One region of the Hoeflea sp. 108 genome, then DNA from elsewhere that is predicted to be linked to it. Evidence: predicted binding sites of a transcription regulator. Region 1 holds the regulator's gene; the other holds the start of a gene.
What was found. Region 1 encodes PhoB, which activates phosphate uptake and scavenging genes when phosphate is short. Its sites were predicted from a motif close to TGTCATNNANCTGTCAT; they were not measured.
Positions count from the first base shown of each region.

Region 2: B015_RS0127365 (putative 2-aminoethylphosphonate ABC transporter substrate-binding protein) is a predicted target of PhoB. The motif match lies at 10,697-10,713, and genes of this name have one in related genera.

Region 1 is NZ_KB890024.1:4,378,895-4,393,799, forward strand. Features, by position in the region: gene B015_RS0121705 (ROK family protein) at 185-1,438, shown strand; gene phoB (phosphate regulon transcriptional regulator PhoB) at 1,961-2,650, opposite strand; gene phoU (phosphate signaling complex protein PhoU) at 2,748-3,449, opposite strand; gene pstB (phosphate ABC transporter ATP-binding protein PstB) at 3,488-4,309, opposite strand; gene pstA (phosphate ABC transporter permease PstA) at 4,333-5,649, opposite strand; gene pstC (phosphate ABC transporter permease subunit PstC) at 5,646-7,112, opposite strand; gene B015_RS0121740 (substrate-binding domain-containing protein) at 7,214-8,251, opposite strand; gene B015_RS31385 (response regulator) at 8,532-11,474, opposite strand; gene B015_RS0121750 (putative quinol monooxygenase) at 11,580-11,936, opposite strand; gene B015_RS0121760 (hypothetical protein) at 12,866-13,093, shown strand; gene B015_RS0121765 (hypothetical protein) at 13,292-13,762, shown strand; gene B015_RS34090 (hypothetical protein) at 13,792-13,923, opposite strand; gene B015_RS0121775 (hypothetical protein) at 14,021-14,389, opposite strand; gene B015_RS0121780 (hypothetical protein) at 14,589-14,891, opposite strand.
Region 2 is NZ_KB890025.1:297,356-312,260, reverse strand. Features, by position in the region: gene B015_RS31715 (LuxR C-terminal-related transcriptional regulator) at 1-1,300, shown strand, start outside; gene B015_RS0127410 (hydantoinase B/oxoprolinase family protein) at 1,436-3,118, shown strand; gene B015_RS0127405 (hydantoinase/oxoprolinase family protein) at 3,115-5,169, shown strand; gene B015_RS0127400 (ABC transporter ATP-binding protein) at 5,173-6,243, shown strand; gene B015_RS0127395 (extracellular solute-binding protein) at 6,341-7,480, shown strand; gene B015_RS0127390 (ABC transporter permease) at 7,538-8,395, shown strand; gene B015_RS0127385 (ABC transporter permease) at 8,389-9,192, shown strand; partial or broken gene B015_RS32815 (aldehyde dehydrogenase family protein) at 9,347-9,631, shown strand; gene B015_RS0127370 (DMT family transporter) at 9,792-10,631, shown strand; gene B015_RS0127365 (putative 2-aminoethylphosphonate ABC transporter substrate-binding protein) at 10,897-11,919, shown strand; gene B015_RS0127360 (putative 2-aminoethylphosphonate ABC transporter ATP-binding protein) at 11,994-13,151, shown strand; gene B015_RS0127355 (putative 2-aminoethylphosphonate ABC transporter permease subunit) at 13,153-14,905, shown strand, end outside.

The DNA of each region.
Region 1 (14,905 bases):
TTCGAGCCTCGAAAAAATAGTGACTCAGCCATTGTCGGCTGTCAACATGGTTTCACCATGCCTTGCTAATTTTTTCGAGCGCCGAAATAAATAAAGACAATTTGCGCCGGCTCTGGCAGGATAAGAATGCGCTGGCGACTGCCCCTTAAGAAAGGCAGCGTTCCACCGGGAGGAAGACGCACACATGTCGGTCGGCATACGTCACGACGATCTGAGACGGCGCAACCGCGCCATGGTTATATCGGCAGTCCGGCGAGCAAGCCAGCCCTCGCGCACCGAGATCGCGGCCGTCACCGGGCTCAGCCACTCGACCATCTCGACCATATCCTCCGACCTCATAGCCGAAGGCATCCTTGCCGAGGCCAAGGGTGGCGAACAGTCGCCGATGAAGCGCGGCCGGCCCCAGGTGGGCCTGGCGCTCGAAGCCGACGCCGCCTCGGTTGTTGCCGTCGTCCTGTCGCTCAACCACCTGTCGGCTTCGGTCATCGACTATGCCGGCAACCAGATCGTCGAGGAGACCCGACGGCTGGTCACCCAGCGACTGCCCGCCAAGGCGCTGGTCGACGAATGCGTCGCCATCGTGCGTCAGGTCATCGCGCGCAGCGGGCGCCCGCAAGCGTCAGTACTGCGCATCGCGCTGGCCATCCAGGGCACCACGGATGCCGGCGCCCGCAAGCTCCTGTGGTCGCCGATTACCCCACATGACGACATCCAGTTCGCCGACAGGCTCGAGCGCGAATTCGGTGTGACGGTGACCGTCGAAAACGACTGCAACATGATCGCCGAGGCCCTGCACTGGCGCGACCCGGCGCGCTATCGCGACGACTTTATCGCCATCCTGCTTTCCCACGGCATTGGCATGGGCCTGGTCATCAAGGGCGAGTTGTTCACCGGCACGCAATCGTCGGGCGCCGAGTTCGGCCATATGGTCCACCGCCCCGACGGAGCGTTGTGCCGCTGCGGCCGCCGCGGCTGCATCGAGGCCTATGCCGGCAATTATGCGATCTGGCGCAACGCCCGGCTCGGCGACGAAAACGCCGAGCCGCTGGCCGACCTCTCCGACGAGGACATCAAGGCGCTCGCCGACGCCGCGCGCGACCATGACGGCCCCGAGCGCGAGGCCTTCCGCAAGGCGGGCGAGGCAATCGGTTTCGGCCTCGGCTCGATGTTCGCGCTGTTCGACCCCGCCCCCCTCGCCTTCGTCGGTGTCGGCGCCACCGCCTTCGACATCATGGAGCCGTATGTGCGCTCGGCCATCGCCAAGACGGCCGGCGGCACGCACTCCAAGGCGATCTCTTTCGACACCGAGCCGAACGAGGTCCCCCTGATCCGCGAAGGCTGCACCATGCGCGCCCTGCTCTATGTCGACGAGGAAGTCTTTGCGGCGGGCTCGGTGCCGCGGCGGGCCGAGGCAGACATTCCGCTCAAGGACATTTGATTTCGGCCGTCGCAATTAAGACGATCGCCGCGACCATACTGCCGTGCTAGACGACAGTCCGCGACCGCCCTTGAAAGGCCCAGCCTGGCAAAGAGGCGGAACCAACCCTGGAACCGACGTGTCGTCCGTTTCGGAGACGTTGCGATGACCAGTCTGCTGCGTAACATCCTGGCCGGCGTAGGCCTTTTGTGTGCCTCATCGTTTTCAGCATCAGCCACCCCGAACCCCATGCCGCTTGTCGCGGGAGATTCGGCAATGGTCATTCCCATTGCCCAGGGCTGCGGGGCGGGAGGCTGGCGAGGGCCATATGGCGGATGCCGCTATGGGCGTGTCGTACACCGTGCACGTCACGCTTACGGGTGCCCTCCGGGCTATTGGCGCGGCCCATACGGCCATTGCCGCAATACGCCGTATCACGGGCGGTTGCCATATGGCGGATGGCGCTGACCGCCCGCTGCGCGAACGTCTGATCATGTTCGATAAGCCGGCGAGCCAAATTTAACTGTCTCGCCGGCCGGGCGCCTAATCCTCGCGGATGGCGTAGCCGGCACCGCGGATGGTGCGGATCACGTCGGGCATGCGGCCGTTGTTGACCGCCTTGCGCAGGCGCCCGACATGCACGTCCACGGTGCGTTCGTCGATATAGATCGTCTCGCCCCAGACATTGTCGAGCAACTGGCTGCGCGAGAACACGCGGCCCGGATGCCGCATCATGAACTCGAGCAGGCGGAACTCTGTCGGCCCGAGCTTGATCTCGCTCTTCTTGCGGTAGACCCGGTGCGACTCGCGGTCGAGCAGGATGTCGCCGACCTTGAGGATGGACGACAGCACCTCGGGCTTGGCCCTGCGCAGCAGAGCCTTCACCCGCGCCATGAACTCAGGCGTCGAGAACGGCTTCACCAGATAGTCGTCGGCACCGGTCGACAACCCGCGCACCCGGTCGCTTTCCTCGCCGCGTGCCGTCAGCATGATGATCGGCAGCCGCTCGGTCTCCGGGCGCATCCTCAGCCTGCGGCACAGCTCGATGCCGGACAATGCGGGCACCATCCAGTCGAGCACCAGCAGGTCGGGAACGTTTTCCTGCAGACGGATTTCGGCCTCGTCGCCACGGGTGACGACCTCGACCTGATAGCCTTCGGATTCGAGATTGTAGCGAAGCAGCACGCCCAGCGGCTCTTCGTCTTCAACGACCATGACCTTTGGAGCGATCATCGCCTGTACCTTGTCCTTGCGCACGGCCCGATCAGGACCATGCGCTGGTTTAACCTATGCAGCGCCCCCGCGCCAAACGCATGCGGTGCGGAAGTTCTCAGTTCGAAACCGTCGTGGTTTCGTCGACCTTGGGCCGATTGAGCGGAAGCTGCTCGCCGGTCACCACGAAATAGGCGTTCTCGGCGATATTGGTCACATGGTCGCCGATGCGTTCGAGGTTCTTGGCGCAGAACAGCAGATGGGTGCAGGCCGTGATGTTGCGCGGATCTTCCATCATGTAGGTCAGGAGTTCGCGGAACACGGCATTGTACTGGATGTCGATCTTCTGGTCGTCGATGCGCAGGCCTTTCAGGCCTTCCGGCTGACGCGCCACATAGAGGTCGACCACGCCACGCACCTGTCCCAGCACCAGCTGCGACATGGCATCGATCGAGTGCGCCAGGTTGCGCGGCGTCGGCATCTGGCCGACGGCGCCGACGCGCTTGGCTATGTTCTTGGCAAGATCGCCGATGCGCTCGAGATCGCCAGCCATGCGGATGGCGCCGACCACGGCGCGCAGATCCTGCGCCATCGGCTGGCGCTTGGCGATCAGCGTGATGGCTGCGTTGTCGAGCTCACGCTGCTTGGCGTCCATGATCGCGTCGTCGGCGATCACGTTCTGGGCCATCGCCTGGTCGGACGACAGCAATGCCCGGATGGCGCCCGCGACCATCGAACCGGCGAGATCGCCCATGTCGCGGATGAGCTGGTCGACATGCTTGAGTTCTTCGTCGAAGGACCGGACTGTATGATCGCCCATGATCGTTTCCTCGTCTGCTTACTGTACGCGACGATCACTCAGCCGAAGCGGCCGGTGATGTAGTCCTGCGTCCGCTTGTCGTCTGGATTGGTGAACATCTTGTCCGTCGGCCCCTCCTCAACGAGGTAGCCGAGGTGGAACATCGCCGTCCGCTGCGACACGCGCGCCGCCTGCTGCATCGAGTGGGTGACGATGACGATGGTGTAGTTCTCGCGCAATTCGTCGATCAGTTCCTCCACCTTGGCGGTGGCGATCGGATCGAGTGCCGAACATGGCTCGTCCATCAGGATGACCTCGGGCGAAACCGCAATGGCGCGGGCAATGCACAGGCGCTGCTGCTGGCCACCCGACAGACCGGTGCCCGGCTCGTGCAGGCGATCCTTCACCTCGTTCCAAAGCGCCGCCTTGTGCAAACTCTGCTCGACGATCTTGTCGAGATCGGCCTTCGACCTGGCGAGGCCATGGATGCGCGGGCCGTAGGCGACATTCTCGTAGATCGACTTCGGGAACGGGTTCGGCTTCTGGAACACCATGCCGACGCGGGCACGCAGTTCGACCACGTCGATCTTGGGATCGTAGATGTCCTCGCTGTCGAGCGTGATCTTGCCGCCGACGCGGGCTGCGTCGATCGTGTCGTTCATGCGGTTGAGGCAGCGCAGGAAGGTCGACTTGCCGCAGCCCGACGGGCCGATCAGCGCCGTCACCTGGTTCTGGCGGACGTCGAGGTCCACGCCGAAGAGCGCCTGCTTCTCGCCGTAGTGCACGGTCACCTTGTCGCCGCGCATCTTGATGATTTCGTTCGGTTTGTTCATCTCGGCTGTCACCGCGTCTTCGAGGGTTTTCTCGCTCATGATGTTCATAGCAGGGTGCTCCTTGTCCACGTCTACCAGCGACGCTCGAAACGGCGGCGCAGGACGATGGCGACGATGTTCATGGCCATGAGGAAGATCAAAAGGATGATGATGGCGCCCGACATGCGTTCGACAAAGGCGCGTTCGGCCTCGTTCGCCCACATGTAGATCTGAACCGGCAGCGCCGTCGCCGGATCGAAGGGGGTCTTCGGATAATCGGCAACGAAGGCGACCATGCCGATCAGCAGCAGCGGCGCCGTCTCGCCGAGCGCACGCGCCAGTCCGATGATCGTGCCGGTCAGGATGCCGGGAGCGGCAAGCGGCAGGATGTGCTGGAACACCATCTGCATCTTCGACGCGCCGAGGCCGAGCGCCGCTGCGCGGATCGACGGCGGCACTGCGGCAAGTGCCGCACGCGTCGCAATGATGATCGTCGGCAGTGTCATCAGCGTCAGCACCAGGCCGCCGACGAAGGAAGCCGAGCGTGGCAGGCCGAGGAAATTGACGAAGACAGCCAGGCCGAGCAGACCGAAGACGATCGACGGCACGGCCGCGAGGTTGTTGATGTTGACCTCGATCAGGTCGGTGAAGCGGCTCTTCTTGGCAAACTCTTCGAGGTAGATCGAGGCGGCGACGCCGATCGGCAGCGCCAGGAGCAGCACGATCACCATCATGTAGAACGAGCCGATGATGGCGACGCCCACGCCTGAGGTTTCGGGCCGGCTCGATGCGCCGAACGTGAACAGGCCGGTGTTGAAGTGCTCGCTCATGGCGCCTTCGGCCTTGAGCTTGTTCATCCACTCGACCTGCTGGTCCGACACCTTGCGGCGGCTTTCCGGCACGGTCAGGTCGATCTGGCCCTTGTAGGCGGAGTCGAGATTGGCGGCTGCCAGGATGTCCACGCTCTGCGTCGTGCCGATGATCGAGGGGTCGGCCATCACGATCGAGCGCAGCTGGACGCGCGATCCTTCTGACAGGAAGCCCTTGAGCTTGCGCACGGCGGCCTTGTCGCTCGGGTCGATGCCAAGCTTGGCGATCAGCGCGGTCTCGGCGAGCTTGGGATAGTTCGCCGTGATCAGCACGTTCGGATCGGTCGCCCGCTTGTTCTCGGGATCGATGATCTTGGGGTCGAATTCGACCTGTAGCGTCACCGTCGCCTGCCAGAAGGCAGTATAGCCCTTGGAGACGATCGAGGTCAGCATGATTGCCAGGAACACCAGGCCGACAGCGATCGCCAGCACGCCGTAGAGGCGGAAGCGGCGTTCGGCGGCATAGCGCTTCTTGAGGCCGATGTCGCGGCGCGCGGGCGCGGCGGACGTGGTCAGCGTGTCGAGCGAAATGTCGGTCATTCGTACTGCTCCCGGTACTTCCGGACGATGTAGAGCGCGACGATGTTCATCACCAAGGTCAGCGCGAAGAGTGTGATGCCGAGCGCGAAGGCCACCAGCGTCTGCGGCGTATTGAACTCAAGGTCGCCGGTCAGCTGGTTGACGATCTTGACCGTGATGGTGGTCATCGCCTCGAAGGGATTGAGCGTCAGGTTCGCCGCCACGCCCGCCGCCAGCACCACGATCATCGTTTCGCCGATGGCGCGCGAGGCGGTGAGCAGGATGGCGCCGACGATGCCCGGCAGCGCGGCTGGGAGGATGACGCGCTTGATCGTTTCCGAGCGCGTGGCGCCGAGGCCGAGCGAGCCGTCGCGCATGGCGCGGGGCACGGCGGTGATGATGTCGTCGGAGAGCGACGAGACGACAGGGATGAGCATCACGCCCATCACCAGGCCGGCGGTCAGGATCGACTGCGCCTGGATGAAGGGGGTGCCGCCGGCAAGGGCAGCCGAGATGTCACGCAGGAAGGGTCCGAGCGTGACGAGCGCGAAGATACCGTAGACGATGGTCGGGATGCCGGCGAGCAGCTCAAGCGCCGGCTTGACCACCGCGCGTACCTTAGGGGCGGCGTATTCGGACATGTAGACCGCCGACATCAGGCCGATCGGCACGGCGACGAGCAGCGCGACAAGAGCGATATAGAGCGTGCCGGCGAGAAGCGGGATCAGGCCGAACTGGCCCTCTGCACCACCGGAGCCCGCTGCAGCAAAGCGCGGATCCCAGACGGTGCCGAAGAAGAAGTTGGTAAGCGGCACCTTCTCGAAGAAGGCGATGGTCTGGAACAGCATCGACAAGACGATGCCGATGGTCGTGAGGATCGCGAGCGTGGAGGCGCCGAGCAGGGCCCACAGCATGATCTTCTCGACATTGTTGCGGGCACGGGCACGCGGGCTGATGCGGCTGAGACCGTAGACCGAGCCGACCGCGGCGAGCCCGATCGAGATGATGGCGGCGATCCAGTTCATCCGGTCGGAGATGCGATTGGCATCCGCTGCGATCGGGATCATGTAGTCCTGGGTGTCAGGCGCCAGCGCCACGCCCTTCTCTGCGAGCTTGGGCTGGAGTTCGGCGAAGCTCGAAGGCAGCGCGCCAAGCGTCTGCGCGTCCAGCCGGCGCATGCCGTTGGCCAGGCTCTTGACCAGGCCGGCAGCGAGGTCCTCATGTGCCACCGTGCCATCGGCGACATCGGCGGGCAGCAAGGCGTGGATGTACCTGTTGAGATAGGCGTTGGCGCCCACGTCCCAGCAGACCAGGAAAATGACGGCCGGCACGACACCGACGAGGAACGCCCACCAGCCATGGTAGTGGGCCCGCGAATGTGGCTTGACGGATCCATCATCCTGCGAAAGCGCCCTCTGGCGGCCGAGCACGAAGGCTGCGAGGCCGATTGCAAGCACTATGGCGAAGACGAGCAGGAATGACATGGGCCGGCCTCGGTGAATTCGGATCTTTGTGCCGAACGGGACAGTCGGCGGAATATTCCATGGGGCGACGGATTTTCCGCCGCCCCATGGCAATCAGTTCATTACATGGTCTTGCCGGCGCCGAAGGCTTCGCGCTGGGCAGCGCGCTCTGCGTCCGGAGCAGCAACCAGGCCGTAGTCGGCGAGCGGGCCTTCCGGGCCGACCATCTGGTCGTCGAGGAAGAACTCGACATATTCCTTCAGGCCGGGAACGACGCCGAGATGCGCCTTCTTGACGTAGAAGAACAGCGGACGCGACACCGGATACTCGCCCTTGGCGATGGTCTCGACCGAAGGCGTCACGCCGCCGACGGTGGCGACCTTCAGCTTGTCGGCGTTGTTTTCGTAGAAGGCCAGGCCGAACACGCCGACGCCAGTCTTGTTCGAGTCGATGCGAGCCAGCGTCTCGGTGTAGTCGCCGTCGATGTCGATGGCCTTGCCGTCCTTGCGCACGGCCTTGCAGGCTGCTTCGGCGGCCTTGTCGTCGAGGCCCGAAGCTTTGCCGGCTTCAACGCCGCCGAGCTTCTTGCAGCCGGCGATCAGAAGCTTCTCTTCGAAGACTTCGCGGGTGCCGTGCTTTTCGCCCGGGATGTAGGCGGCGATGTCCCAGTCGGGCAGGTTCGGGTTGACCTGGTTCCACTTGGTGTTCGGGTTGTCGACCAGCTTGCCGTCGACAGCGATCTTGGCAGCCAGGGCCTTGTAGATGTCTTCGGGGGTCAGCGCCCAGTCCGGGCCCTTGACGTCGGTCGCGAAGACGATGCCGTCATAGCCGATCTTCACTTCCTGGATGTCCTTCACGCCGGCGTCGACGCAGGACTTGATCTCGTCCTTCTTGATCGGACGCGAGGAGTTGGCGATGTCGATGGTGTTTTCGCCGACGCCCTTGCAGAATTCCTTGATGCCGGCGCCCGAACCGCCGGACTCGACCACGGGGGTCTTGAAGTTCGAGAAGGTCTCGCCGAACTGCTCGGCAACGATCTTGGCGTAAGGCAGAACGGTCGACGAACCTGCAACCTGGATCTGGTCGCGAGCGGACGCGTAACCAACCGAGGCGGCAATCGCGAAGGCAGCAGCCGACGCGGTGAGAAGAGCTTTTTTCATTGGGGCCTGCTCCTGTGGGAGTATCTCGTTTGACGCCATTCTTCGGCGCCCGGTGAGCCAATAGCCCCCCTCTATTACAGTTAGATGACAGTTTCGTGTCACCCCGGTAACGGTCGCTGTGCATGGCGGCCAAGGCTTCGCGCAGCCGGTCCTTTGCCGGCGCGAGGCAAACAACAATGGCCAAGCAAAAGCAAGCCGCCTACCTAAAGGCAGGCAGCCGTTTCACACGCCGTTCTGTCACATTTCCACAGTCTTGGGTTCTAGCCGGGTCTGACGACGCTTACATGACGCCGCGTCGTTCCTCGTCCTGCCACGACCAGCGCTCGATCTTTTCCAGCAATGCCCTGGGGCTGATCGGCTTCGGCAGGTAGTCGTCCATGCCCGCCTCCAGGCAGCGGTCCTTGTCACCCTTCAGCGCATGTGCGGTGACGCCGATGATCGGCACGCGCGTGCCGGTGCCGCGTTCGAGCTTGCGGATTTCATTGGTCGCCTCGAGCCCGTTCATCTCGGGCATCGACACGTCCATCAGGATCATCTTCGGGCGGCGCTCGCCGAAGGCAGCCACCGCGCGCCGGCCGTTGTTGACGATCTCGAACGACAGCTCGGTCTCGGCAAGAATCTGGCTGAACACCATCTGGTTCACCTCGTTGTCCTCGGCCACCAGGATGTCCAGCCCGCCCTCGCCAGCCGGCCGCTGGCCGCCGCGCAGCCGCGCCACATTGCGAGAGGTGCTTTCCTCTTCCTTTGCCGGCACCTGTGCCTCGACCTTTTGCGCCGGGGTCAGATTCGGCGTCCGCCGCCGCTGGATTGTCGCCACAAGTGCCTCGAGCAGCGCCGACGACCGCGCCGGCTTGATCAGTTGGGCATCGATGGCGAGATCGCTGAAGCCCGGTCCCGAAAGCGACTGGTCGACCGAGGTCAGCATGACGATGGGCGTATCCGCCAGTTCCGGCATCTGCCGCACGATCCGCGCCATCTCGGCGCCGGTCATGCCGGGCATCTGGTAGTCCAGCACCACGCAGTCGACCTTCACACCCATGCCATGCGCCGCATGCAGCACGCGCAGTCCCTCGTCGCCGCTGCGCGCCGCACAGGAATCGAAGCCCCACGACACCATCTGTTCGGTCAGAATGGTGCGGTTCACCGCGTTGTCGTCGACGATCAGGATGCGCGAGCCGCTGACGTCGATCAGCGCCGACGGCTGCGTGTCCAGCCGGCCCGCATTGGGTAGCGTCAGCGTGAACCAGAAGGTCGAGCCTGCGCCTTCAACGCTTTCCACGCCGATGGTGCCACCCATCATGTCGACCAGCCGCGACGTGATCGCAAGGCCGAGACCGGTGCCTTCGTGGCGGCGGGTCGACGACGCATCGACCTGGCTGAACTTATCGAAAACGAGCTTGAGCTTGGCCTCTGGAATGCCGATGCCGGTGTCGGTCACGGCGATGCGCAGCTTCGTCGCCTCGCCAGCGTGCTGGCCGGTCACATCGACCAGCACATGACCGGCGTCGGTGAACTTCACTGCGTTGCCGAGCAGGTTTGTGACGATCTGCCTGATGCGGCCGACATCGCCGACATAGAGATGCTTGAGGTCGGGCTGCATCCTGACGATCAGCTCGAGGTCCTTCTCCTTGGCGCGCGTCGAAATCAGCGTCGCCACGTCCTCTATCGCCTCGGACAGGTTGAACGGCACCGGATCGAGCACCAGCTGGCCAGCGTCGATCTTCGAAAAATCGAGGATGTCGTTGATGATGGTCAAAAGCGCATTGCCCGACTTCACGATGATGTCGGTGAAAGTGCGCTGCTTGGGGTCGAGGTCGGATTTCGCCAGAAGCTCGGCCATGCCCAGCACGCCGTTCATCGGCGTGCGGATTTCGTGGCTCATATTGGCGAGGAATTCCGACTTGGCGCGATCGGCCAGCACCGCCCGGCGCTGCGCTTCCTCCAGCTCCTGCTCGCGCTGCTTGAGTTCGGTGATGTTGGTGGTCGAGCCTATCAGGTAGAGCGAACCGTCGGAGGCGACCATCGCGCTCTTGCGCGCAAACTGGTGGCGCGTCGCGCCGTCGGGATCGGTGGCTGTTTCCTCGACATCGACGGTGCCGCCGGTGCGCATCACCTCGCGGTCGGCGCGCATGAAGACCTCGCCTTCGGGACCGAAGATCTCGGCGTCGGTCTTGCCGATGGCGTCCTGCTTGGAATAGCCGGTCAGTTCGCACCAGCCCTGGTTGACATACATGAGCCTGAGGTCGTCGTGCTTGGCGTAGATCGACACCGGCACGTTGTCGATCAGGCTGCGGAACACCTCGTTCTCGCGCATCGAGTCCTGCAGCGCCCGTTCGCGCTGCTTGAGTTCGGTGATGTCGACGCGCACGCCGATATAGGTGCCGTCGGGCAGCCGCTGGTCGAAGACCTGATACCAGCGTCCATCGGGGTTGCGGCGTTCGCGCTCGCCCTGGGTGGTGTGATAGCGGGCGACCATGCCCTCGACCCATTTGTCGGGGTCGGCGTCATAGAGGCTGTCGAGGCTGTAATCGCCGGTATCGCGGAAATAGCCGTGCTGTTGCGCCAAAATGAGGCTCTGGTGCAGCGTGCCGCCTTCGGCCATCGCCGGCGCCAAAGCAGGAAGCACGCTCCGCAGTTTTTCGTTCGCCAGCACGAAACGGTCTTCGGCATCGTAGATGACGACGCCAGCCGGCAGGGATTCCAGCACCTGGGCCAGGCGCCGCCGCGCCTCCACGGCCTCGGTCTCCCGCTGCTTCAGCCCGCTCACGTCGTAATAGGAGACGAGCCGCTTGCCGCCGGAAAGTGCCGTCACCGAATAGATCATAGTGCAGCCGTCGGCGCGGCGGAATTCCCGCGGCACCACGTCGCCGGCCGATATCTCGGCCTGGCGGGAGGCTACATAATCCTCCCAGTCGACATCGGGGATGGCATAGACGCCGCTGTGGCGGTTCACATCCATCAGCGCCCGGAAGGTGCAGCCGGCCGCAACCTGATCGGTCGAGACCTTCCAGATGTCGTAGAATGCCTTGTTGATGAACAGCACATTGAGGGCAGCGTCGACCAGCACCACACCCATGTTCATCGAATCGATGGTGCGTTCGAGATCGGCATAGGGCAGGTTGGCCTCGGCGCCGACATGCACATTGCGCACGGCTGCCGTTTGCCTGAAATGATTAGCCGGCTTGTCGGCGGGCTCGATGCCCTGCCCCCAGTTTTTCCGCATCCCACACAGCCCTGCATGCAAGGGCAGGCCGCTCCCCCGCAACCCACCGCAACAGACCTTGCCGGATAAGCATTAACGACTGACTAACCTTAACGACGGAAGGTCTTAGTCGTCGTTGGCGGCGTTCAGCTCCTCAGGCCGCAGGCCGCCATCGGGATCGCTGAGCCCCTCGACCGTGCCGAGGATAAGCCGCCGCGACTTGAGCAACGGCGATGTCGCCTTCTGCACGTCGGGCATGCGTGGGTTGCGCTCATGCGCGGCCACGGCCGACATATCGGCATAGAGCTCGCTGACCATCACCCTGTTGGCAATCGGCGTGCCGTCGCGCTCCACCGGCCTGATCACCTCGAAGCGCAGACAGCCCGGCTCCTCCTGCAGCGTCGCCCGGGCATGTTCGGAGATCAAGGCGAGAAACTGCTGTTCGGCGCCCTCGAGCGTCTCGAACTCAACGATGATGGTCATTTCAGGCACGCGTTCTGTCCTCCATAGCCAGCAACTCGGACATCGCTCCGGCGCTCGACGGCGCCCACGCCGCAAGCGTGGAGCGTTCAGGCTATCGCATCGGTCCGAAAATCGGAATCGATTTCGGAACACGATCAGCAGCCTCAAGCGCCCGCAGCTTTGTTCGTCGATGACTGGAAACGGTTTCGCAACGCACCGGCGGGCGGAAGGTTGTGCAGCCCGCCGGGCGTTGCCGAAGACGCGCACTCGATACATTGCGCAAGGTGGATGGTGCGGGCGGATGGTGAACAATTGGTGAATGCGGGCCGCCATTGTTTTGTCCCTGCACAGCCCGTCCCGGCACACCGGGTCGCACCGTCGTCATTGCCGGGGCTGGAAGACAGCGACGTTCGCCGTGGCTTTGGAACTTCCGGGCCGGTCAGGCGTTCTTTCTGCAGACCGAGCGTGGTCCTACCTTTCAGCCACGTTCCGAAAGGCCTGCCGCCTCTCCCCCCGCGGCAGGCCTTTTCGTTTGCCGGTTTTTGCCCGGTTTTCCGCCTTTCCCGCAATCCGGGTGCAACCCAGGGTGACTCGACATCTTTCAGGTTGTGGAGCAAGCTTCGCCCGGAAATAGAAAAGCGGCGCCCTGCAACCAACGCGCTTGGGAGATACGTCGGTGCAATCGGTCGAGACCGGTGCGATTTTCAATCCGGACATGGCCGTTTACTGCATCTCCTATGCCCTAGGCATCGGCATCCGCTGACCTGAAGCAGTGAAATGGCCTGGCATGTGCTGCTTGAGTGCAGGTATGCCGGCAAGATGCCTGAATGCCTCCGGTCGAATTCGCAGTGCATGCTGTCAGGCGCGCGCACCTGTCCGTCAGGTGAGACCGCCCTACATGATGAAGCTTCCGATTGGTCAGTAGCCGAGTAACGTTATGGGAGAAAACTATGGAGCACGTACTTTTCACCCGGCCTAACTCCCCGATTTACCCCAAGGACCTCGCCCTTCTGCAACGCACCTTCGACCAGATTTGCGTCGAACGCGGCGAAGACCCGAGTTCCATCTGGGCGACAGAAATTGCCAGGACCCTCATCTCCCTCTACCGGTCAGGAGTGCGCGACGAAGAGAAGTTGCTGGCAAGCGTTCCGCGTTTCCGGGCGAAAAGCGCAGCCTGATCGTTCGGTGCGAATGCCAGGCATCCCGGCTCGAAGCCATCAGGCACCAGAGCTTTCGGATTGCTTGGGGATAGGCACCGGCCGGGCCGCATCTGTGGGGGATGTATTCGTGTGACCGCGCGGGGGCTTGGTGTGTCGCGAATTGGCCGCTTGCGATGTTCCGTCGTTTGGGCGGGCGCGCTGGCGTTTTTCCTGCAATTGCAGCCTGCCGCATCCGGCACGGAGAACCGAGCACACCACGAGCTCGGCGATCCGCAGCAGCGCGGGCTCGCTCAGCTTTACGGACCGTGGCCGATGATCGCCGCCGACTATGTCACGGCGATGATGCGCTATCGCAACGCTGCGACCCAGGAGAGCCTGCCGCCGCGCATCTATCCCTTTGTGCTGCGCGACCGTCCGCCCTTCGGCGGCCCCTGGACATGGACCGCAGCCAACGGCTCGCATGCCCGCCGCCTGTCCGATGGCAGCCTGCATCTGAGCCTCACCCATCAACTCGGCAACTGGTTCGTGGAGATAAGTTGCCTCGACGCCGGCTGGCCGGTGTTTTCGTGCAGCGACGGCATCGAGCGCGTGGCGTCCGCTCCCGACCCGCGTCTTCTGGTCATCGACGGCATCGAGTTTTCGCGCGCCCTGCCCGCACGAACGAGCCCTGAAACACCGGACCCGTAGCGCTCGCCACGGGTCCGGCTTCGTTGTCGTCACCTGGCGTAGAAGTAAGCGGCAACCAGCACGATGCCGATCAGCGCCAACATCAGGGCCCAACCCTTCAGTGCATCCCTGCCACCGGCGGCGTCGGCCATGCCGGCCGGGTTTTCGTTCTTGTCGGTCATGATATCCCTCTTCGGGCAATATTTTGGTGCAGCTGCGCAAAAGCCCTCCGCTCGGCGGAACAGGCGTTTCGACATTGGCTGCGAGTGGAGTCTTGGTTCAGGCGCGGAGCGGTGGTGCGCGGGCCGAAAACGCCGAGAATTGCTGGGCCTTGACCGCAGCATCGCGCGGCCGCGACAGTTCGAGGCGACGGGGCCCTGGCTCGGGAAGCCCTATGCCGGGCCCGAATACGGCCTTGCCGACGCTGCCGGCCGATTTGCCGGAATTCTTGGTCTCGGCATTGCGGATCGCGCTCTGGCTGCGATCGTAGTTCGACAGCACGAGCCCGGCGGACCCGTTGTTCACGACCGTCTGATGCGCCTGCTGGTCGCCAACGGAGATCGGCAGGGGGCCGAGGCTTGCCGGCAGCAGCACCAGCGCCCAGGCAAGCACGAGCGCGATCAGGCGCAGCGGCACAGCCCCGCCCATCGCTCTCAAAGCCCGTTCTTTAGCCGTCCCGGTGCTGATGGTTTCCTGTCCTCGTTCCCGGCCTTTGTCGCATTTCGGCGGACGGGCTTCAACCGAAGGCCCGAGCGCCTGCGCTCTCGGGCTGCCGACAGCTTGTCTCCAGAACCGGATCTTCTTCCAATGACAGCGTAATGATGGGCGCCCGCGGCAGCCGTAATCCTCAGGGTACGTCGTCGCTGGCGACCGGCCCACCCTCGCTTTCGAGCGTCGACAGCCGCTTGGTCACCGAGCGGCTGAACTTCAGCCTCACGCCGGCGCCATCGGCGCCTTTTTCGGGGATGAAAACCGCGCCCAGTTCCTCCAGCGCCGACTGCAGCGCGTGGATGGCGTCGTCGACCGGCGTCGAGATCTTGCGCTCGAATGCCTCGATGAGGTCCTCGCCGATGCCGGATGCGGTCGCCAGCCTGGCCCGGTTGATTTCGACGATCGCCCGCGCCGCCCTGCAGATCGGTCCAGTGATCATGGGGTCTTCCTCCT
Region 2 (14,905 bases), on a different contig from region 1:
AGCCCTCGACCTGTCGCTACTCGAGCGCGACCTGACGCTGCTCGAGCTGACGGAGCCGGTACAGCGCGCGCTGACCTACAACCTGCTGTGCTTCCAATACCTGGAACGCAGCGAATTCGATCGCGCCGAGCGCCACGGTAACCTGGCGATCCAGTCCTTTACCCAGGCAGGAGCGCTTTTCGGGGCGATGCACCTCTACGCCCATGTTGGACAGGCACAGTTCTTTCGCGGCGACATGGAAGGCGCGAGTGCGGCCTACGAGCGCCTGGCTAGCGACGCGCAGAACGCCATCGGCAAGGGTTGCGACCTCGACGCGATCGCCCAGGTCCTGCTGGCCGAGACCCTGTCGGAGCGTGGCCTACATGATGGCGCTGAGCGCATCCTGGAATGGTCGCTACCGCATCTGGAAAAGAACGACTGTTGGTTCGACCTTTTGGCGGCAGCCTATCTGTCCCGCATTCGCGCACGGACAGTCCGCAACGATTTCGACGGCGTCGACGCCGTGCTCGAACAGGCAAGGCGCACCGCACAGCGCCGTGGTTTTCCTCGCCTGCAAAGGCTGGTCGCACGCGAACAAATGCGTGCGATCATCCACTTTGGCGACATTCAGGGCGCCAAGCGTTTTGCCGACCGTTTCGATCTCGGCCCGGAAACGGCGTTCGACGTCGAGCGCAACCGGCTTTCATTCCGGCTGCGCGGCGAGGTACCGGCCACGCTGTGGGTACGGGTCTGGATACAGGAAGGACAGACGGAACGCGCACTGGACATGTTGCAACGCCTGGAGGTGGCGCAGGAGCGTCCCTTCAGCGTGCCTCGAATGCTCCGGATGCGCCTGCTGGCGCTGCTGGCTGGCATAAAGGCAGGTAAGGCAGAGCGAACCGCCTCCGTGCTTGACGAAATCCTGCTGACCCTGCCCAGCGCAACCTACCGCGCGGCGTTTTTCGAAGAGGGTCCCGAAATGCTCGCCCTGCTGCGCCACCGCGCGCAGGAGGCCGGCCCTGACAGCCTGATCGCCCGGCGCGTCGGCCAGATATTTGCACCGGCAGATGCGTCCGCTCCGGGACAAGGCACATCCGAAACGGCGCCCGATCCCGCAAGCGCCCCGCATACGCTGACCCAGCAGGAACTGAAGGTCGTCTCATTGATATGCGGCGGCTTCTCCAACAAGGAGATAGCCCGGCACATGGACGTCAGCGAAAACACGGTGAAGTTTCACGTCCGAAATGTCTTCTCTAAGCTCAATGTCCATTCGCGCACCTCGGCCATCTCTGTCGCGCGGGAGCTAGGACTATTAGCCTAACCATCATTTCGGGTGGGGCCTTAACCAGGCAGCCCACCCGATTGGTCGGGTAGGCAAGTTTCTTCCACGATGCAACCTTTCCGTCTGGGCAGCAGATAGGCGCTGCAGTCATAAAGGTGCGGAATGGAGCAGCAAGTGCGAGCCGTCGATCCCGTGACCCAGGAGATCATCCAGGGCAAGCTACTGTCGATGGTCGACGAGATGGGCATCGTGATGGCGCGGACCAGCATGAGCCCCGTCATCTACGAGGTTCTGGATTTCGCTTGCGGCATCTGCACCCGCGACTGCGACCTGATTGCCCAGACCAATGGCATCACATTGTTCACCGGTACATTCGCCACCCAGGTTCGCAGCCTCGTCGAGAGGTTCGCCGACGACATGGCGCCAGGCGACGTACTGGTCACAAACGATCCCTATGCCGGAGGCACGCATTCCTGCGATCTGGCCATCATGCGCCCGATCTTTGCCGAAGGCCGCATCATCGCATTTGCCATCAATGTCGCTCACTGGCTGGACGTCGGCGGCGCGGTGCCCGGCAGCCTGCCTCCGGACGCCAATTCGGTGTTCCAGGAAGGCCTTCGCCTGCCTTGCGTCCGCATTGCGCGCGACGACAAGCTGTTGCCTGATATTGTCCGCATCATCAGCGAGAATGTCCGTCTGCCGGAAGTCGCGCTGGGCGACCTCAATGCGCAGCTTGCCACGGTGCGCATTGCCGAGCGCCGCATCCTGGAGATGGTCGAGAAATACGGCGCGGCTACCGTTCAGGACGCATTTGATCATCTCCTCGACGTCAGCGAGCGGCGCAGTCAAAACGTCATTGCGGCACTGCCGGATGGCATTTACGAGGCGACCGACATCATCGACGGCGATGGCATTTCCACCGATCCCATCGAAGTGAAGGTCGCCATCCGGATCGCGGGTGGCCGCATGGAAGTGGATTTCACCGGCTGCCCACCTGCCGCGGCAGGGCCTATCAACTGCGCGCGTGGGGCGCTCAGTTCAGCCGTGAAGACCATTTTCAAGGCGCTGGTGGCACCGCAGGAGCCATCCAACGAAGGATGGTTCCGGCCACTCTCGGTGATCGCTCCCGACGGAACGGTGTTCACGGCACAGAAGCCCTCGCCGACAGGTTGGTACTACGAAGGCTCGGTCCATGCCTCCGAACTCGTGTGGAAGGCCCTCGCACCGTTGATGCCTGAACGTTTCTCCGCCGGCTCCTACTCCAGCCTCTGCGTCACCTACATCAATGGCCGGACTGCCGACGGCGAGGAATTCATCCACATCGAGCCACAGCATGGCGGCTGGGGCGGCGCGCCCGGTCGCGACGGCGCAAGCGCGGTCATCGCCCTGACCGACGGAGATACCTACAACTACTCGGTCGAGTTGATCGAAGCCAAGTTTCCGCTCCACGTCCGGCGCTACGCGCTCAATGTCGAAGGCGGGGCCGGCGCAGGCCAGTGGCGTGGCGGCTTCGGGGTCGTGCGTGAATACGAGATTCTGTCCGGAGAGGCCGACGTCCACAGCGGCTTCGGCCGCTCGCGGACGCCACCCTGGGGCATGGACGGCGGCGGTGACGGCAGTCTCAACCGGCTCGATGTCGTCGACAAGAAGGCAGCGAACACCGTCACCTATGGCCGCCTGTCTCACCGCCGCGTCGTCAAGGGCGATCTGCTGCGCATCGCCACCGGCGGTGGCGGCGGCTGGGGCGATCCAGCGATGCGAAGCAGGGACGCGATCGCCGAGGACATCCGCTCAGGCTACATCAGCGCAGAGCGTGCGGCATCGGAATACAACCACCGGGGCACGGCGACGAAATGATCAGACTTGCAACCGATGTCGGCGGCACCTTCACCGATCTCGTCGGATATGACGAGAAGACGGGCAAGGTCTTCACCTCAAAGAGCCTGACCACTCCGCAGGACCAGTCGATCGGCGTGCTCGACGTGATCGACCGCGCAGAGAGTGCCAGCGGCCTGGACACGGACAAGGTCCGGTTCTTCGCCCATGGCGGAACGACGGTGATCAACGCGATCACCGAACGCAAGGGCGTCAGGACCGCGCTCGTCACCACAGCCGGGTTCCGCGACGTGCTCGAGATCGGCCGAGGCAACCGCCCGGATCTCTACAATCTCCAGTTCCACAGCCCCGAACCGTTCATCCCCAGGAAGCTGCGGACCGAGGTCCGCGAACGGGTTGGCGCGGACGGACGGGTCATCGAACCGCTCAATGAAGACGACGTGCGCGAGGCTGCACGCCTGTTCCTTGACGAGGGAGTTGAGGCCGTAGCGGTCATCTTTCTGCACAGCTACGCTCATCCGGATCATGAGAAGCGCTGCGCCGAGCTGTTGCGCGACCTGCTGCCTGATGTCACCGTCTGTGCCAGCTACGAGATCTCGCGGCAATGGCGCGAGTATGAGCGCACCAACACGGTTGCCCTCAACGCTTATGTGCAGCCGATTATCCAGCGCTACTTCGCCAATCTGGAAAAGGCGCTTGCCGCCAAGGGCGTGTATTCGGCCTATTATGCCATGCTGTCGAATGGCGGGGTCGCAACGTTCTCGCAAGCCGTCGCCAGTCCGCTGACCCTCGTCGAATCCGGCCCTTCGGGCGGCGCGGCTGGCGCAGCAAGGATCGGTGCGATCCTCGGCGAAAGGGATGTGCTTTATCTCGACGTTGGCGGCACCACGGCAAAATGCACGCTCATCCGCGACGGCAAGCCCAATCTCGATGCCGAATACAAGCTCGAATGGGCCCGTACCTTCCCCGGCTACCCGGTCCAGGTGCCGGTGGTCGACATCGTCGAGATAGGCTCGGGCGGAGGCTCGATCGCCTGGATCGACGCCGCCGGCGGTCTGCGGGTCGGCCCGAAAAGTGCCGGCTCTGCGCCCGGACCCGCCTGCTACGGATTAGGTGGAACCGAGCCGACTGTCACTGATGCCAAAGTGGCCATCGGGCTACTCGACCCTGCCGCATTCGCCGAAGGCGCCATGACCCTCGACGTCGAACTCGCGCAGCAGGCAATCGCCAGGCTGGCCGGACCACTCGGCCTATCGGTGGACGACGTCGCCCAGGCTATCATCGACGTTGCCGAGTCCAACATGATCAACGCACTGAAGCTGGTTACCGTCCAGCGCGGTCACGACCCACGCGATCTTGCTCTGGTCGTCAGTGGGGGCGCCGGGCCGATGTTGGCGGCTCGCCTCGGTCGCGAACTCAACGCCAAATCGATCATCATCCCACCGCATTCAGGCATCTTCTCGGCCTGGGGCATGCTGGCCGCGCATCCCCGCGCGGACATTCGCAAGACGTGGTTTTCGCCGCTCGTCGCCTCGTCACTCGACGAACTGGCCAAACTCTTCGCCGACATGGAAGGCGAAGCGCTGTCCTATTTCGACCGCGACAGCACGGACGGTGTCACCTTCAGCTACACCGTGGAAATGCGCTATCACGGACAGGAGCACAGCGTATCGACCCGGTTCACACCGTCGATGCAACTCGTCGATTTCGCCGAGGCTTTTCACACTGCTCACGAGACCGCCTATTCGTTCCGCCTGCCCGATGCACGCATCGAGGTGACGAACCTGCATCTTCAGGCCGAGATCGCCGGCAACGTCATCGACTGCCCGCCGATCGACAATGACGGCCGCACTGTCGCCAAGGCACGAAAAGGCGAACGCAAAGTCTATTTCGGCAACGATGGCGGCTGGAAATTGTGCGCTGTCTATGATCGTAACGGCCTGCCCTGCGGTGAGCGCCTGAGTGGCCCGCTGCTTGTCGAGGAGCCCACCACGACAACGCTCGTGCATGCAGGGCAAGTCCTGGAGGTCACCGACCGGGGCATCATGGTCATCACCGAAGAGGTCCGCTAGCCCATGGCCATCTCGATTGGAATTGACGACGTAACCAGGACCTTTGGCACGGTCAAAGCCCTGGAGCGCGTGGGTCTCAAGATCGAGGCCGGCGAATTCTTCACCTTACTCGGCTCGTCGGGTTCGGGAAAAAGCACGCTGCTGAAACTGATCGGGGGTTTTGATCGCCCCACCACCGGCCGTGTCTTGTTTGATGGGCAGGACGTCACCGACCTGCCGGCCAACCGCCGCCCTTCAAACACCGTCTTCCAGGACCTCGCTTTGTTCCCCCACATGACCGTGGGCGACAACGTCGCCTATGGGTTGAAGGTGAAGGGTGTGGCCGCCGCTGAACGCAAGAAGCGCGTAGACAGCACGCTTGCGCTGGTCGATCTGGCAGGATTTGCCCAGCGCAACGTCAATCTGCTCTCTGGCGGGCAACGGCAGCGGGTCGCTCTGGCACGCGCGCTCGTCATGGAGCCGGGCATCCTGCTTCTCGACGAACCCTTGACCGGGCTCGACGAAAGACTGCGCCAGCAGATGCGCGATGAATTCGGCAGGCTGCACCAGCGAACCGGTTCGACCTTCGTGCTGGTCACCCACAATCAGGACGAAGCGCTGAGCCTCAGCGACCGCATGGCGATCATGCACAAGGGCAGGCTCGAACAGGTGGGACGGCCGGCCGACTTCTTTGCCACTCCCGCCAATGATTTCGTCGCACGCTTCGTTGGCATGGAACGCGTCCTCAAGCCCGAAAGGCTCGAACGCAGCGGCGGCGACACTGTCGCCGTCATAGCCGGTGAGCGGCTGGTTCTGCCAGGCGCTCGCGACGTCGGGGAAATGGGACTCCTGGCGGTTCGTCCCGACCGCATTTCGCTCGCGAACGTGCATGCAGCGCCCGGTAGCTCACTTGCTGCGACCGTGGCTGGACGCCAGTTTCGCGGCCGGTTCTTCGACTTCTATCTGGAGCTTGGCGATGGCCAGAAGCTCGACGCCGAGATCCCGGTCGAGTTCGCCGAGGCCTGGCCCGAACCAGGCAATCCGGTACGACTCGAATTCGCCGGAGGCGCCTTGGTGCCCGTGCCCGCATCCTGAACTGCGGCGAACCGTGACACCTGATCATCCTGAGAAAATTTTCATAAAAAGAAGGGGTAACGCGATGACAAATAACATAAATTCTCTGAGCGACGCGATGTCGAGCAACATCAGCCGTCGTCAATTGCTCAAGACGCTCGGGGCCGGAGGCGCGGCATTGGCTGCCGGATCCGTGTTTCGGCCGATGTCGGCGCTGGCCGCGGGCGATCTGGCATTCTGGGCGACCGGCACGCTCGACGTCGGCGACGCCTGGTCGCGGGCAGCCGACGACGCGGGCCTGAACGTTGCCTTCACCGACAATGGCAACGACCCCGGCCCAGCCGTTGCGCGACTGGTCGCCGGCAACGCAAACGACCTCTTCGATATCGGTGGCCTGCAGGGCGGCGCCGAGAAGGAACTCGCAGTCCAGGGCGCGATCGTTCCTTGGGACCTGTCGAAGATCCCCAACTACGAAAACGTCTGGCAGTGGGCGAAAGACATCCCCTACCTGCATCATGACGGAAAGCAGTACGGCCTGCCGGCCGTCATCAACGCCGACTCGATCATCTATCGCCCCGACAAGCTCGGCAAGGTCGACAGCTACGGCGTCATCTTCGATCCGAAGCTGAAGGGCCAGGTGGCAATGGAAGACGCCTGGATCAACAGCGCCGTCTTTGCAGCCATGTACCTGAAAGAGACGGAGAACCAGAAGATCGGCAATCCGGGCAACTTGACCGCGGACGAGCTTGGCCTGGTGATGGAGTTCCTCATCAAGCACAAGAAGGATGGCCAGTTCCGCACCTTCTGGAGCGGCTGGGAGCAAGGCGTGCAGCTTGTCGGCGATGGCGAGGTGCTGGCCATGACGGGGTGGGAGCCCATCGTCTACGAAGGTCGCAAGCGCGGTCTGCAGGTCGAGTACGCAGCGCCCGTCGAAGGCTACGAAGGCTGGGGCAACAACTTGGTTCTGCTCAAGGGTGCGGTCGACCGCGGCCTTGGCGACGACGCCCACAAGTTCGCCAATTGGCTGCTCGACGGCTTCTATGGCTGCACGCTTGGCGAACAGCGGGGCTACGTCGTGCCGAGCGATCGCAATGTTGCTTACGCCGAGGCAAATGCGAGCCAGTTCGACCCGACAAAGGTCAAGGCACTGGCCGAGCACGTCAAGGCCAAGTTCAGCGGCAAGGTCGCCTGGCAGAACACGCGCCCGGACAATTTCCAGCTCTACGAAGAATGGTGGCAGAAGCTGCGTAACGCCTGATTGCGACCAACAGCGGCGGAGCGGTTCGCGCTCCCCCGCCTTTTTTCTGGAACCCAGATGAAATCGCCCGGCCTGCTACTCGCACTCCCCACCGCACTCGTCGTGCTGCTGCTGGGTTTCGTGCCTCTGATCGTCATCCTCGTCTGGAGTTTCTGGACCTGGGACCCCGCAACCTACTGGATCAGGCCGGAGTTCAGTCTGGCTGGTTATGAAGCGATACTCGAGGCCGGGCGCTGGAGCGTCATCGTCGGATCGCTGGGCAAGGCGTTCCTGACCGCCGCGATATGCGTCATCATCGGCTATCCCGCCGCGATGGCAGTGCATTTTCTGGCAAGCAGGCGCATGGCACTGCTGCTCATGGCGCTGTTCACCATCCCATTCTTCACCTCATACATGATCCGCGCCTTTTCCTGGCGGCTGGTGCTCGGCCGCAACGGCCTGATCAATGGCTGGCTGTTGGATCTCGGGATTGTCGACCAGCCGCTCGACTGGCTCCTGTTCTCCAATTTTGCCGTCAATGTCGGCCTCGTCGCCTCATACCTGCCATTCGTCATCTTTCCGCTGATCCTGTCGATGCAACGCGTCGAGCCATCGCTGCTCGCCGCCAGCCAGGATCTCGGCGCCGGCTTCTGGCGAACCTTCCGCTCTGTCCTGCTGCCACTCACCCAAGCCGGCATATTTGCCGGATTCCTCTTCGTCTTCGTCATGGCGGCAGGGTCGGCCACGGAAGTGCAGATGCTCGGCGGCGCTGCCGCATCGATGATCTCGGTGATGATCAACGACGTCATGCGGGTTGTGAACTTCCCGCTGGCCTTCGCGATCTCGACCCTGGTGCTGATCATCCTGTTCGGACTGATTTTCATCGGCAACCGACTGTTCAAGCTGACCAGCCTGTTCGAGGGGTTCACATGGTAGCCGGTTTCGAAAGCCGCCCGCTGAAGGCGGCCATCTGGCTGATGACAGCGATAGGGCTGGCGATCATCTATCTGCCGCCGCTCTATCTGGTGGCGGTGTCGTTCAATCCGGCGCTGCAGCCCGCCCTGCCGCCGCTGTCCGACATCAGCCTGACCTGGTATTTCGCGCTCGCCAAGGAACGCACCCTCATCAGTGCATTGCAGGAATCCCTCCTGGTCGCGACCATCACCGCGCTGGTGGCAACCGGTCTCGCGCTGTTGTCGGCCCTTGCCTACATGGACCTCGGCAAATGGCGCTCGCGCTGGTTCATGTTCGTGCTGTTGCCGATGTTCGTTCCAGGGATCATCCAGGGCCTGTCGCTTTCAGTCATATTCGGACGCATCGGACTGAAGCCGTTCTGGGGCACGGTTGCGGCGAGCCACCTGTTATGGGCGCTGCCATTCGCCTTCACCGTCATCCTCACAAGTATGGCAGCCGTCAGGCGTTCTTACCTGCTTGCCGCGTCCGACCTCGGCGCCTCCTGGTGGCGCCAGTTGGTCGACGTGACATTGCCACTGATCAAGCCGGGCCTGGTGGCCGCCTTCATCTTTTCATTCCTCCTGTCGCTGAACGAATTCGGCCGGGCCTTCTATCTGGTCGGGCGGCAGAACACGCTGCCATTGGCGATGTTCGGCAAGATGAACTCAGGCGCCTCGCCGACGATCTATGCCCTGTCGGGCTCGATCTTCCTGGCCTCGATATTGGCTGTGTCGTTCGTGCTGCTGGCAGCGCGAGCCAGGGATCGCAAACTGCGGTAGGGCACGGGTCGCCCGCCGCTTATCGACGCCGCCAGCACACCCGCACCGCCGGCTAGAAGCGCCATGTGCTGGACCTCGGCGGCAATGATCCGCTGATCATCCCCATCCACCTGTCCGACGACGCCCTCGCCAAGGCACCCGATCTCGCGATGGCCCGATCATGCGCGCCCCGGACAATGACGACGAGCTGATCTCGCCGTCCAACTCCACCGCCTTCGGCCTCTCCTCAGCTGTCTGCACCAACGATTTCCGCCGCATGCAGACATGCATCGCCGACCTGCAGGTCGGCACGGTGAATATCTGAGAAGTCCCGGGATATCGCATCGAGATGTCGCCATTTGGCGGGATCAAGGACTCGGGCAATGGCTACAAGGAAGGTGTCATCGAAGCGATGAAAAGCTTCACCAACGTCAAGACCTTCTCTTTGCTGCGGGCCTGAGCCTTGTCTTGAGCCGGCAAATCAGATGAGTGTGGATGAGGGAGCGCATGCGCTCCCTCATTTGCTTGGAGGGGAAATGCTGTTGCCTATTGCCCGGTCGCATTCGACCGGAACGCTGCCCATCCCGCCGCTTCCCCTGACGTCGCCGAAAGCCTGAACCATGTCCGGCTTCGCCCTTACCATCGTGCTGGTGGCAGCCTTCCTGCATGCGAGCTGGAATGCGGTCGTCAAGGCGGCAACTGACCGCGCCGTCGTCCTGGCGGCGGTGTCCGCCACCCATGCCACGCTTGGGCTTGTGCTGGTATTCTTCGCCACGCCGCCATCGCATGCGAGTTGGATCTACATCTTCCTGTCGACCGTCATTCACTACGGCTATTACGTCTTCCTGTTCCAATCCTACCGGCTGGGCGATCTTAGCCAGGTCTATCCCATCGCGCGTGGACTGGCTCCGGCGCTGGTGGCCTTCGGCGCCTATGTGATGATCGGCGAAACACTGCCGCCGCTCGGCTGGGCCGGGCTCGGTGCGATCACTTTCGGCATCGCCTTCCTTGCCTTCCAGCGCGGTGCGGCGCATGCCGATCCAAGGGCAGTCGGTGCCGCCGCGATCAACGGCGTGCTGATCGCTTCCTATTCGGTTATCGACGGCATCGGCGTGCGCCTCTCCGACAGCCCGTTCGGCTATATGGGTTGGTTGTTCCTGCTCGAATTCCCGGTGACGCTGTTCGTGCTGTTCCGCCGGCGCGGGAAGACCCACACCATCGATCTGCGCACGGTCGGGCTCGGCCTCATCGGCGGCCTGGGTGCCGTCTCGGCCTATGGTCTCGTCATCTACGCCAAGACCATAGCGCCTTTGGGCGCGGTCTCCGCCGTGCGTGAATCGAGCGTCATCATCGCCGCCCTCATCGGGCTGTTCATATTTGGCGAAAGACCCTGGCGGGCCCGCATTGTCTCGGCTGTCATCGTCGCCTGCGGGGTCATCGCGCTCGCCTTCTCCGGCTGAGTTCCAGATCTGCTATCTCATCTTTGTCGGGGATTTTGCGCTGCTGCACAAACAAGCGGCAGCCTTGTCACATGCCTGTCGCAACCCTGTGCATCACATAAGCTCAGCCTACCAGATCATAAAAAGAATAGATTTTACTTATTGACCCCTCGTTCCCACTATCGACCATGGACGAGGCACAAACGGGTACAAGCGCAACACGCGGCCCGGCAAGACCTCTCCCAATCAGAACGTGCCTAAGCGATTCAAATGGGAGCTCATTTCAATGAACCAGAAGAAATCCTTCGCGCTTGCCGCCCTCGCTACGATGCTAATGTCATCGGCGGCCTGGGCGGAGACGGAGCTTACGGTCTACACGGCGATCGAGGCTGAAGACCTCAAGCGTTATGCCGAGACGTTCAACCAGGACCACCCCGACATCAAGCTGAACTTCATCCGCGACTCCACCGGCGTCATTACCGCCAAGCTGCTCGCCGAGAAGGACAATCCGCAGGCCGACGTGGTCTGGGGTCTTGCCGCGACCTCGCTTCTGGTTCTCAAGTCCGAGGGCATGCTGGAGGCCTATGCGCCCAAGGGCGCCGACCAGCTGAAGCCCAATTTCGTCGACAGCGACAGCCCGCCGAGCTGGGTCGGCATGGATGCCTGGGCCGCCTCGATCTGCTTCAACACCGTCGAAGGCCAGAAGCTCGGCCTGACCGCGCCGAAAAGCTGGAAGGACCTCGCCAAGCCTGAATACAAGGGCCATGTGGTGATGCCGAACCCGGCGTCGTCGGGCACCGGATATCTCGACGTGTCGAGCTGGCTGCAGCTGTTCGGCGAGAAGGATGGCTGGGCCTATATGGACGGTCTGCACCAGAACGTCGCCGCCTACACCCATTCCGGCTCCAAGCCCTGCAAGATGGCAGCAGCCGGCGAAACGGTGATCGGCATCTCCTTCGAGTTCCGCGCCGCCAAGTCGAAGGCCGAAGGCGCGCCCATCGACATCATCATCCCCGAGGAAGGCATCGGCTGGGACATGGAAGCGTCGGCGATCGTCGCCGGAACGTCCAAGGAAGAAGCCGCGAAGACCCTGCTCGACTGGTCGGTCTCCAAGAAGGCCAACGAGATGTACAATGTCGGCTATGCGGTGGTCGCCATGCCCGGCGTCGCCAAGCCAGTGCCGCACCTGCCCGCCGACATTGAAGACAGGATGATCAAGAACGACTTCGAATGGGCAGCCAACCACCGCAACGCCATCCTCGAGGAATGGACCAAGCGCTACGACTCGAAGTCCGAGCCGAAGAGCTGATCTTTCGCCGCCTCGACAGACGGGCGCTGCCTTGTGCCGCGCCCGTATCCTTGCCCCCAAGCCGGATGGTTACGATGAGACACGAAACCCTCGCCGGGCAGCCGCGAATTCCGACTGAAGTGAGCGCCATGACCGCCGCCAGCCTGAAGCAGCCAGCCTATCTCAAGATCGCAAACGTCTGGAAAGCCTTCGGCGAATTCCATGCGCTGAAGGACATTTCGCTCGACATCAGCGAGGGCGAGTTCATCTGCTTCCTTGGCCCGTCGGGCTGCGGCAAGACAACGCTTTTGCGCGCCATCGCCGGCCTGGACCTGCAGACGCGCGGCTCGATCCATCAGGGCGGACGCGACGTCTCCACCCTGCCGCCGTCGCAGCGCGACTATGGCATCGTCTTCCAGTCCTATGCGCTGTTCCCCAACCTGACGATCGCCAAGAACATCGCCTTCGGCCTCGAAAACACCAAGCGCCCGCGCGCCGAGATCGAACAGCGGGTGGCCGAGTTGCTCAAGCTCGTCGGCCTTCCAGACCAGGGCAACAAATATCCGGCACAGCTTTCCGGCGGCCAGCAGCAGCGCATTGCGCTTGCCCGCGCCATTGCCATTTCGCCCGGCCTGCTTCTGCTCGACGAGCCGCTGTCGGCGCTCGACGCCAAAGTGCGCACGCATCTGCGCCACGAGATCAAGGAGCTGCAGCGCAAGCTCGGCGTCACCACCGTCATGGTCACCCATGACCAGGAAGAGGCGTTGTCGATGGCCGACCGCATCGTGGTGATGAACCACGGCGTCATCGAGCAGATCGGCACTCCGACCGAAATCTATCGCCATCCGGCGACGCTGTTCGTCGCCGACTTCATCGGCGAGGCCAACAAATTCGAGGCCGAGGCAGCCAGGGGCGCCGTCGGCTTCGGCGCTGCCACTTTCAGCTGCGCGCAGAACGGCTTCGACGACGGCGCGCCCGTCATCGCTGCGATCCGGCCCGAGGACGTCATTCCCCATGCCGCCGGCTCTCTCGCCAACGGTGCCGCCGCCAACGCGATCGACGTCACCATCAGCGAGATGGAGTTCCTGGGTTCGTTCTGGCGCACGCGGCTGCACGGTCATGCGCTCGGCAACGAAACGCTGATCGCCGACTTCTCCATCAACGCCGCGCGGCGCCTGTCGCTGGCGCAGGGTGGGGCGCTGACCGTCGAGCTACCGGCCGAGCGGCTGCTGATCTATCCCAGGGGCGCCTGACATGGCGATGGCAATCGACACCGCCCTGCCCGTCGGCCGCACGCTCAGGCTCAGGCTCGACAGCGACCAGCTGATCAAGCGCAGCCTGATGGTCTTGATCGCGCTCTATCTCGTGGTAGCGCTGGCAGCTCCGCTCGCCGTCATGCTGTCCAAGTCGTTTTCGACCTACAGCTTCGACCTCGCCAGGTTCGAGTTCCAGGTCAGCGACAAGGACGGCAATTGGGGCGAACCCATCACGGCTGCTGCGCTGAATGAGAAGCTCAACGCGGTGCCACTGGCCAAGCTCGCCACCAACTCGGACGGGCGCCTGCAGGCGACGAGCTTCTTTCCCGACTTCAGCTTCCGCAGCCCGGTGAAGTACAAGATCCGGGGCACCACATCGGATGCAACCTATCTAATCGGCCTCAAACCGCAGTCCGGAACGGAATGGCAGGAGCTCACCTCCAACGATTTCCGCCGCGTGATGCTGCGACCGTCGCGGGCGCTGGGGCTCGAAAACTATGCCGCCTACTTCTCGACGCCGACGCTGTTCCGCTCGATCGAAAACTCGGTTTTCATCGCGCTGGTCAGCACGATCATCACCGTTGGCCTTGCTTTCGGCTTCGCCTATGCGCTGAACCGCAGCTGCATGCGCTTCAAGGATGCGTTTAAGCTCGTCGCCATGGTGCCTATCCTGGTGCCGTCGCTCTTGCCCGGCATCGCGCTGATCTATCTGTTCGGCAATCAGGGCATGCTCAAGGACCTGTTGATGGGGGCCTCGATCTACGGCCCGCTCGGCATCGTCGTCGGCTCGATCTTCTTTGCCTTCCCGCATGCGATGATCATCATATCGACGGCCTTGGCCATCTCCGACCAGCGCCACTACGAAGCCGCCGCGTCGCTACGCGCCAGCCGTTGGCGCACCTTCTGGACGGTCACCATTCCCGGCGCGCGCTACGGCCTGATCTCGGCAGCTTTCGTCGTCTTCACCCTCGTCATCACCGATTTCGGCCTGCCCAAGGTCATCGGCGGCCAATACAATGTGCTGGCCGTCGACATCTACAAGCAGGTCATCGGCCAGCAGAATTTCGAGATGGGTGCGGTCGTCTCGGTCATCCTGCTCGTGCCGGCAATCGCCGCCTTCATCGTCGACCGCATGGTGACGAAGAAGCAGGTGGCGCTGCTGTCGGCGCGTTCGGTGCCCTATCAACCCAAGGCTAACAGTGGCTTCGACGCGCTGTGTCTCGCCTGGTGCTCGCTGATCGCCGTCTTCATCCTCGGCATCATGGCCACCAGCCAGTTCGCCGCACTGGTCAAGCTCTGGCCCTACGATCTCAGCCTCGGCTTCAAGCACTTCGCCTTCGATCGCATGGACGGCGGCGGCTGGGGTTCCTATTACAACTCGATCCGGTTGGCGGCGCTGACGGCAATCATCGGCACGGTCATCATCTTCGTCGGCGCCTACATGGTCGAAAAAACCGACGGATTCAGCAGCGGCCGCACGGCGTTCCAATTCCTAGCCATGCTGCCAATGGCCGTGCCGGGCATGGTGCTGGGCCTTGCCTACATCTTCTTCTTCAACGACCCCGCCAACCCGCTGCACGCGCTCTACGGCACCATGCACATCCTGGTCGTGTGCACGATCACCCACTTCTACACGGTGGGGCACCTGACCGCTCTGACAGCACTCAAGCAGATCGACCAGGAGTTCGAGCCGGTTGCGGCCTCGCTCAAGCAGCCCTTCTACAAGCTGTTTGCTCGCGTCACCGTGCCGG